Regions from separate parts of the Turicibacter sanguinis genome, predicted to be linked through region 1. Evidence: riboswitches for the same ligand, from Rfam matches in the RefSeq annotation. Region 1 holds a riboswitch; the other holds the start of a gene.

Evidence for each region. Region 1 has a riboswitch for S-adenosylmethionine ahead of metK (methionine adenosyltransferase). Riboswitches for the same ligand answer to the same signal wherever they lie in the genome.
Region 2: another riboswitch for S-adenosylmethionine. It lies ahead of HLK68_RS09130 (methionine ABC transporter ATP-binding protein); the one in region 1 lies ahead of metK (methionine adenosyltransferase).

Annotation. Positions count from the first base shown of each region.
Region 1 is NZ_CP053187.1:1,368,276-1,373,040, reverse strand. It holds gene HLK68_RS06730 (diacylglycerol/lipid kinase family protein) at 1-217, opposite strand, end outside; gene metK (methionine adenosyltransferase) at 340-1,530, opposite strand; SAM riboswitch class I at 1,872-1,972, opposite strand; gene HLK68_RS06720 (DNA recombination protein RmuC) at 2,050-3,231, opposite strand; gene HLK68_RS06715 (glycosyltransferase family 2 protein) at 3,298-4,248, opposite strand; gene HLK68_RS06710 (glycosyltransferase family 39 protein) at 4,303-4,765, opposite strand, start outside.
Region 2 is NZ_CP053187.1:1,888,387-1,893,151, reverse strand. It holds gene HLK68_RS09145 (M20 family metallopeptidase) at 1-234, opposite strand, end outside; gene HLK68_RS09140 (MetQ/NlpA family ABC transporter substrate-binding protein) at 254-1,063, opposite strand; gene HLK68_RS09135 (methionine ABC transporter permease) at 1,091-1,771, opposite strand; gene HLK68_RS09130 (methionine ABC transporter ATP-binding protein) at 1,755-2,798, opposite strand; SAM riboswitch class I at 2,891-2,992, opposite strand; SAM riboswitch class I at 3,070-3,171, opposite strand; gene HLK68_RS09125 (DUF6320 domain-containing protein) at 3,239-3,901, opposite strand; gene HLK68_RS09120 (hypothetical protein) at 3,885-4,765, opposite strand, start outside.

The DNA of each region.
Region 1 (4,765 bases):
TTACTTCGTTCAACGTTCCATCCCCACCACTTGCGATAACCAAATCATAACTTCGAGCGACTTTCATTTTACTCACAGCATCATGCTTAGCTTTCGTTGGATAAACTGTCACTTCATATCCAGCTAAACTAAACTGAGTGACAATCGATAAAAGGTAATCCTTGATCATCCCACGACCTGACGTCGGATTGATTATAAGTAACAGTTTTTTTAGCACACTAGGCACTTCCTTTCAAAAATTTAAAGTTTTATAGCATAGTATATTATAGCACTCTCTCACATAATAAAAACCTGATTTTTTGTAAAAAAATCAGGCTATTATTATACATCTATTTAATATTAAAGTGAAGCTTTTAACGCTTCTACTTTATCTAAGCGTTCCCATGGTAAATCTACATCAGTACGTCCGAAATGTCCATATGCAGCTGTTTGTTTATAGATTGGGCGTCTTAAATCTAACATTTGAATGATTCCCGCTGGGCGTAAATCAAAGTTTTGACGAATTACTTCGACGATTTTAGCATTCGTAGTTTTCCCTGTACCGAATGTATCAACCATAATTGAAGTAGGCTGTGCGACTCCAATTGCATATGATAATTGAATCTCAATTTTATCTGCATACCCTGCAGCAACTAAGTTCTTCGCCACATAACGTGCAGCATATGCAGCAGAGCGGTCTACTTTTGTTGCATCTTTACCTGAGAATGCTCCACCACCATGACGGGCATATCCTCCGTAAGTATCAACAATAATTTTACGTCCTGTTAATCCTGCATCTCCATGAGGTCCACCGATTACAAAACGTCCTGTTGGATTAACTAAATAACGAGTATTTTCAGTTACTAATTCTTGTGGTAATACTTCATCAAATACATATTTTTTGATATCTGCTTCGATTTGCTCATGAGTTACTTCTGGTGAATGTTGAGTCGATAATAATACAGTATCAATAGCTACTGGTTTTAAAGCTTCATCATATTCAACTGTTACTTGAGTTTTTCCATCTGGACGTAAATAGTCTAATGTTCCATTTTTACGAACTTCAGTTAAACGACGTGCTAATTTATGAGCTAACGAGATTGGTAATGGCATAAATTCTTCTGTTTCATTTGTAGCAAACCCGAACATTAAACCTTGGTCTCCTGCTCCGATTGCTTCGATTTCTTCATCACTCATTGAACCAGTACGAGCTTCTAACGCTTGGTCAACACCCATCGCAATATCAGCCGATTGTTCGTCAATTGCAGTTAACACAGCACATGTATCTGCGTCAAATCCATATTTTGCACGATCATAACCAATTTGACGAATTGTTTCACGGACTGTTTTTTGAATATCAACATACGAAGACGTTGTAATTTCCCCAAACACTAACACTAATCCAGTTGTTACCGATGTTTCACAAGCAACACGTGCCATTGGATCTTTGGCTAAGATCGCATCTAAAATTGAATCTGAAATCTGATCAGCAATTTTATCTGGATGACCTTCTGTTACTGATTCTGATGTAAATAAACGACGTTCTGACACTATAATATCCTCCTTCAATTCACATTAATACTCTATATTATTAAGCTTTAGATATAAAATCATGCTTCGGGCCGTTAATTTTTGCAATTAACTTGAATCTAATCCTATTTTCCACTAAATTATATTCTAACAATGGTTGTTACATCGCCTTCGCGATGTAAAGTTTGTCTAATTATAGATTTTATGTGTATTCACAAATACAGTGAATACACACTAATAGCACTAATGGATAACATCTGCAAAAAACGCAGATGTATAGTTCATCTATTCCGACAAAGCCGGAAAGATGAGCTAACAAAAAAAGCCCGCTATAAGCGGACTTGAATAGGTAGATTCAAACCCTCTTATTGCTCGAGTTAAACTCGCTTGGGTCGGCACCTTTCAATTTCAGAGGTTGCCGCGACTTCATAGGCCCCTATGCCTCCATCGCTCTTAATAAGAGTATATTATTGTAATTTTATTAAATTTAATTCTTATCTATTATAAAGCCTTTTTATTTATTTGTCAAATATTAGCGACTTATTCTGTAAAATCAAGTTCAACATTTGAAATAGCATCGAAGCGAGTCCCAATTTTCTCAGTTGTAATATGGATTTCTTTAACATCTTTCGACACACTATCAATATGCTTACTCAACTTATCCCATCGCTCTTTATAACGCTTGAATTCATCCCCTAATTTATTCAACTCCTGTTGAATAATTAAAGCATGTTGATCCCGTTCTAAATTATTTAAAATCACTTGAATCGTTGTCAGTGTTGACATAAAAGTTGTAGGTGACACAAGCCATACTCTTTTACGTTGCGAATAAGCTACTAAATCTGGGTGATAGGCATTAATCTCAGCAAAAATTGCCTCTGCTGGTAAAAACATCACAGCCTGATCTGAAGTTTCCTGCGGTGTCACATATTTATTGAAAATATCATCAATATGTTTCTTAACATCTTGTTTGAACTGTTTCTCTGCTAGTTGACGCTCTACCTCCCCTAAAGTTCGATCCATCATACGTTGATAATTTTCAAGTGGAAACTTCGAGTCAATCGGTAAATCCCCCATTGGAAGTGGAGCATGAAGCATGGCATCTACAATAGTTCCATTTGATAACTTATACTGAGTTTCATAAATACGATCATTCTTTTCACCGAAAACAGCTGCCATAATTTGATAAAGTTGCACCTCACCAAACGTTCCTCGACTTTTTTTATCTGATAACAGATTTTGTAGTGATACAATGTCCGTTGATAAACTTTCAATCTTTTTCTGTGCTTCATCAATCTTTGCTAAACGAACCAAAATATTTTGAAATGTCTCATTCGTCTTATTAAATGACTGATCTAGCCTCTCATTTACCTTATCATTAATACGCAGCAAATTAAACTCAATCCGTTCATTTAACTTCGAAAAATCACTCTGTAATTGTTGATTCACCAAAGACGTATGCTGATTCAATTGATCTCGCATCACCCGCTCAAACTGTCCATAACGCTCAAGCACTCGCTCATTCGCCTGATTAAAACTCCCACTTAACTGAAAATTAGCATCCTGAAGTCGCTTCTCCATTCGTTGTTGCTCCTCAAGCAATTGTTTCACCTGCAAATCTAACTGTGGATTTTGACGACTTCTTGTATATAAATTTTGTCTGATTAAAATTAACAGTAATAAAAAAATAACCACAATTAATAAAATATAAACTACCGTCACTAATATCCCTCACTTCACCCATTTATTAACATTATTTTACCATATAAAAGAAAAGAACTTGAAGAATTAATCTTCAAGTTCTTTTTTCTCACCAAAATAATCTTTCACAATATAATTAGGACGTCCCTTAACCTCATTATAAATGCGACCAATATACTCTCCAATGACTCCTAAGAAGATTAACTGTACTCCTCCTAAGAATAACATGATACAAACCATTGATGACCAACCTGCCGTTGGGTTTCCATTGATCGCTGTATTAAAGAAAATGTATAGTAAATATGCAAATGCCACAAACGCCACTAAAACTCCTGTATAAGTTGCAAAACGAAGAGGCGCATTTGAAAATGCTGTGATTCCTTCAATTGCATAGTTAACAAGTTTCATGAAACTCCACTTTGTTTCACCCGCAACACGTTCAACGTGATCAAACTCTAGACAAATCGATTGATATCCAACCCATTGGAATAATCCTTTTGAGAAACGATTTGACTCTTTTAAACTAATTAAATCATCAACTGCACGACGACTTAACAAACGATAATCACGAGCTCCGTCAATGATTTCAACGTCACTCATGCGATTAATCACTTTATAAAACATATTGGCAAAGAAACTACGAATAGGTGGCTCTCCATCACGATTACGACGTCGTGTATAAATATTTTCATATCCATCTTCGTAAAGCTTAACCATTTTAGGTAAAAGCTCCGGTGGATCCTGTAAATCAACATCCATAATAACGACGGCTTCTCCACGAGCATATTCCATTCCTGCAAGCATCGCTGCTTCTTTTCCAAAGTTACGAGAAAAATCAATTAAGCAAACACGCTCATCTTTTTCACGCAACGCTTTAATTAATGGGACTGTCTGATCTTTTGAACCATCATTCACATAAACAAATTCAAATTCATATCCATTAATTTCATTCGTTACTTTTATAATTTCTTCATAAAAACGTTCAACTGTTTCTTGTTCATTGTAACACGGTACAATAATGGAAATCAGCTTCCCCATTAAGTCCACCACCTAAAATAATTTGATACTTAATTATATCATAAATTTACAAATTTATTGACGCTTTATTTTTTGAATCATCTGTGTAAACTCACCAAATCCATAACTGGCTAATACAACAAAGACCGGTAAATAAATCATTAGATACCTAGAGCGAGTTTCCCAAATTAATAGAAATAACATCACTCCAAATACCGATATCGTCATAACACTTTCAAAACATAGTTTATCTTTTAAAATACGGATACTACTTAACCACATTAAAAATAAAATTACAACATGAACCATTTGACTTAAATATAAGTATGGTAGGTTTTTATCCCCAAAAATATAATCTTGATAATTATTTGTAACAATTGGCTCACGCTTTAATTTCTCTGGAGCAAAATATGTTCCATCTGACCACGTAAAATTCAACTTAGAATTCAAATGGTTGATAAATCCACCCACTCCAAAAGCTTCTAATCGTTCCTTCATTAGACGAATGTGTTGTGCTTGAATCTCATCATTTGACCAA
Region 2 (4,765 bases), 520 kb from region 1:
TAAAAAACCAATCACCGGACCAGGTTTTTTAGCAATATATCGTGACACAAATCCTGTTTCATGCCCCGCAATATTTGTCTTTACATCAAATCCTCTTTCTTTTAAAACATTCGTTAACAACTCACACGCAAAATATTCCTCGTTTGCAATTTCAGGATGTTCATGGATTTGATGACTCAGGTTGATAAAATAAGCTTCTTGTTCCTTTATAAATTGACGAATTTGATTTTCCATACGTTCTCTCTCCTATTCACTAAAATGCTGGAATCGATGCCCCTTTGTATTCTTCTTCTATAGCTTTTTTAGTTTCTTCCGTTTGATAGACTTCCACTAAACGTTTTAATGCTTCTTTATCCTGATCCTCTGTCCGAACCGCAATGATATTGTAGTAATTTACAACCGTTTCACTTTCTGTATTCTCAACATAAATCGAATCATCAAGTGGTGATAAGCCAGCTTGAACAGCGACCCCATTATTAATGACTGCGACTGCCACATCCTCAAATGAACGCGGTAATTGTTGAGCAACTAATTCAACGATTTCTAACTTTTTAGGATTGGCAATGATATCTTTCACCGTTGGCGTAATCCCCACTCCTTCTTTTAATGTAATTAAACCTGCATCTTGAAGTAATAATAGAGCTCGACCACCATTTGAAGCATCATTTGGAATTGACACTTTATCTCCCTCTTGTAATTGTGCTACATCCGTTAATTGCGATGAGTAAATTCCCATTGGGGCTAAAACGGTATATCCAATTGATGTTAGATCTAAGTTATGATTGCTTTTAAATTCTTCAAAAAATGCGATTGTTTGAAAAGCATTCGCATCAATTTCTCCATCGGCTAGTGCGGTATTTGGTAAGTTATAATCACTAAAAGTCACAAACTCAAGGATAATCCCTTCTTCTGCAAGACGACTTTGAACACTTTTCCAAATGGAATTAACTTCGCCATTAATTCCTAACTTAATAACCGAATCACTTCCCACTTCATTACCACATGCAACTAATAAAAATCCTAAACAAACTGACATTACTAACCCTAATAATTTTCTTTTCATGATCAATTCCTCCTAATATGATTTATTTTAATGACTGAGTTTCCGTTGGAGCCATTCCCCGGCACTTTGAACTAGTGACACTAACACAAGTAAAACGACAACAGTCACAAACATGATGTCTCCTTTAAAATATTGATAACCATAACGGATGGCAAAATCTCCAAGACCACCTCCACCAACACTTCCAGCAATAGCTGAAAATCCAATCAAACTTACGATCGTAATCGTGAGTGCATATATGATATTTGGTAATCCTTCTTTTAACAAGACACGATAGATAATTTCAAATGGACTCGATCCCATCGCTTTTGCTGCTTCAATTACCCCATCATCAACATTTAACAGTGCCGACTCAACTTGTCTCGCTACAAACGGTGTCGTCCCCACAATTAACGGAACTAAAGCCCCTTTTAACCCAATCGTTGTGCCAACAATCCACTTCGTAAATGGCATAATAAACGCAAGCAAGATAATGAAAGGAATGGATCTCAAAACATTCATTAATTTTCCGATGATATAATAGACCCATTTATTTTCAACCAAATGATTTTGCCTTGTCACCACTAAAACAACCCCAATTGGCAATCCAATCATCGTTGCAAAAATCCCCGATATACTAACCATTAATAACGTTTCGTTAAGTGCTTTTAATAAATCAGGAAAATACTCGACCACATTTGGACAAATTTGATTAAAGAACTCGACCATCACTTAACACCTCCACTTTAATCTGATTATCATTTAAATACTGTAGTGCCTGACTCATCAATTTCTCATCGCCATGTAAACTGACAATTAGATGCCCAATGGGCGTTTTTTGTATCATCTCCACACTTCCAAATAAAATACTCGCCTCAATATCAAACAACTTTGAAATATTAGAAATAAAGGCTTTACCTGTCTGTTGTCCAACAAATGAAATCTTCACAAGTTTTTCAAGTTTTGTTAATTCTTCAAACGAACCTCTCGACTCTAATAACTCAAAAATCCGTTCATCCTGAAATACATTGGCCACAAAATCCTTTGTAATAGTTGCTTTAGGATTTGAAAAAACATCAACTATAGGTCCTACTTCAACAATTTCACCTTCTTCCATCACCGCCACTTGATGACAAATATCTTTAACAACCTCCATTTGATGCGTAATCAATACCATCGTAATTCCTAACCGTTCATTAATTTCTTTTAACAACCTAAGAATCGATTTAGTCGTTTGAGGATCAAGAGCTGATGTCGCCTCATCACAAAGCAACACTTCTGGATCATTTGCCAATGCCCGAGCAATTGCCACACGTTGTTTTTGACCCCCACTCAACTGATTAGGGTAGACATTAGCCTTTTCCTCTAATCCAACAAGCTTTAATAAACGATCAACCTTCTCCTTTATTTCATCACGATTCAATCCTTGACCTTTTAGCGGATAAGCAATATTTTCATAAACATTACGTGATTTCATGAGATTAAAATGTTGAAAAATCATTCCGATTTTTCGTCTAGCCTCTCTTAATTGCTTCGCATTCAATTGCCCCAGAACCAAATTATTAATCAACACTTCTCCCTCTGTTGGAATTTCTAAATAATTCAAGCATCTGATTAACGTACTTTTTCCTGCTCCACTATACCCAATGATTCCAAGGATTTCACCTCTATTCACCCTTAAATTTATATTTTGTAAAGCTTTAACCACTTGCCCTTGACTTTCAAAGTTCTTACTTACCTGTCTTAACTCAATCATCTTCTATCTCCCTCCTTGTCAGTTGAAATAAAAAAACGGACCCCTTATCAAAAGCTGGGGTCCGTCTCATTAGAGTCCTCTAATAAACAATCCCCTCATCTCCCAGAATCAATCTGTCGGATTTAGCACCGTGTACAACTGTACCGGTTGCTGAAGCTTCATAGGGCCTGTCCCTCCACTTCTCTTGATAAGGTTTTATATTTAATTAATAAAAAAACTAAGTCATCCTTCAAAAATTTGAAGAACGCTTAGTCTAACTTACAACTCGCGCTCCTCATCTGCCAGAATTAATCTGTCGGATTTAGCACCGTGTACGACTGTACCGGTTGCTGAAGCTTCATAGGGCCTGTCCCTCCACTTCTCTTGATAAGGAATCCATTTTTATTTCTTTTTTAACTTACGGATACTATACCATCCATTTTATGGAATGTAAAGTCTTTTTAATAATGAAATTTCTTTTTTATTTCATGAATCAGTTTACGATCAGCAAACATAAACATCCCAACACACGTTATTAAGGCGTAATATCCTGCAACCACTGCAACCGCTGGAAAACTAATTAACTCAAAATAAACGAGCATTAATAAAAACAATCCAATACCGCCAAGCAGTAACTGATAACTTGCAAAATCTGTAAAACGCTTTGGTCTTAAAATAATTAACAATGTAAAGACAGATGTTCCTGCCATCAGTGCCAATGGAAACACAAAATTCAATGACCACCCTTGATAGCCAAGTAAATAATCTAAAATAACGGCAAATACAGTTCCACCAAAGACATGCGTCAAAATATTTGGTCCAATATTTTTTTTCACTCTTAAGCCAATAATAACACTCACTGACAAATATAAAGTAGAACACACAATAATAAAGACCCAATTCCAATTAAAATCATGAAAAATTCCGATGATAAAAGAATACGAAATAATCACCATGGCCATAAATACAATCAGTTTACGAATCGGCACGCGACGTTTCTTTGCAAATCGGGATGGATAATCTCGAACCACTTCAATTTCAACTAAGTCCAATATTTCCCCACATAAAGGACATCTTTTCAATTCATTTTCTACATTCATTTGACATTTAGAACAATATCTCATTATTTATTTCCTCGTTACATGAAATTGTAATTTCAACTTTCTGATCTTTTAAAAATCTAAAGAAGAATCGTTGAATATCAGTTTCTTCTAATGATGATGTAAAACTAACGACTAACGTCTCCTTAAATGAACAAACCCCACAACGAATTCGTTGATGTGGTGTCACCGGAAGCATGACGCGTACTTGATCGACATACTGTGAAATTTCATCTAAAAAGACAATACGCCCAAGATTCGATAACGTGGTTGTCACCCCTTGATCGGCCTTTAAATAAATTTGTCTCATCACCGTATTTTTGATAAACAGTGGAGCAAAACGGATGGCTAAATTTTCTTGAGCACTCACATTATCTTTAATTTTATGCGTCACAACTTGTTGATCTTGCCCCTCAATTAATTGAATGGATACCTGCTTTAAAATATCTTCAAAACTCATCTCCTCTAAAACATTAACCGATACCGTCACATTAGAAAAGAAATTACGCACAGTATTTGACTCAAAACGGGCTCTTAAATCAAATGGAATTGTCACCGTAATTGGTCGCTTATTCTTTGTGAATTTCTCATTTTCCATATAAATCGAATAAATTAATAAAGAAGATAAAAAACAAGACATACTAACGCCATATTGTTTTGATAATTTAACAATCTGTTTTGCTGGCATCATTCCATGAATCACTTTTAATTCTTGAGGACGTTTTTTAATTCCTAGTATTTTATATGCTTTAGAAGTCGTTGGAATAACTTTTCCATCTCGATCCGACACAACTTTTAAAAAACTGTCCTCATCCATTGCACGTTGAGATTGTTGGTCACTCATTAACTGTAAATGTTGATTGACTGAATTAGGATAAACTCTTTTTA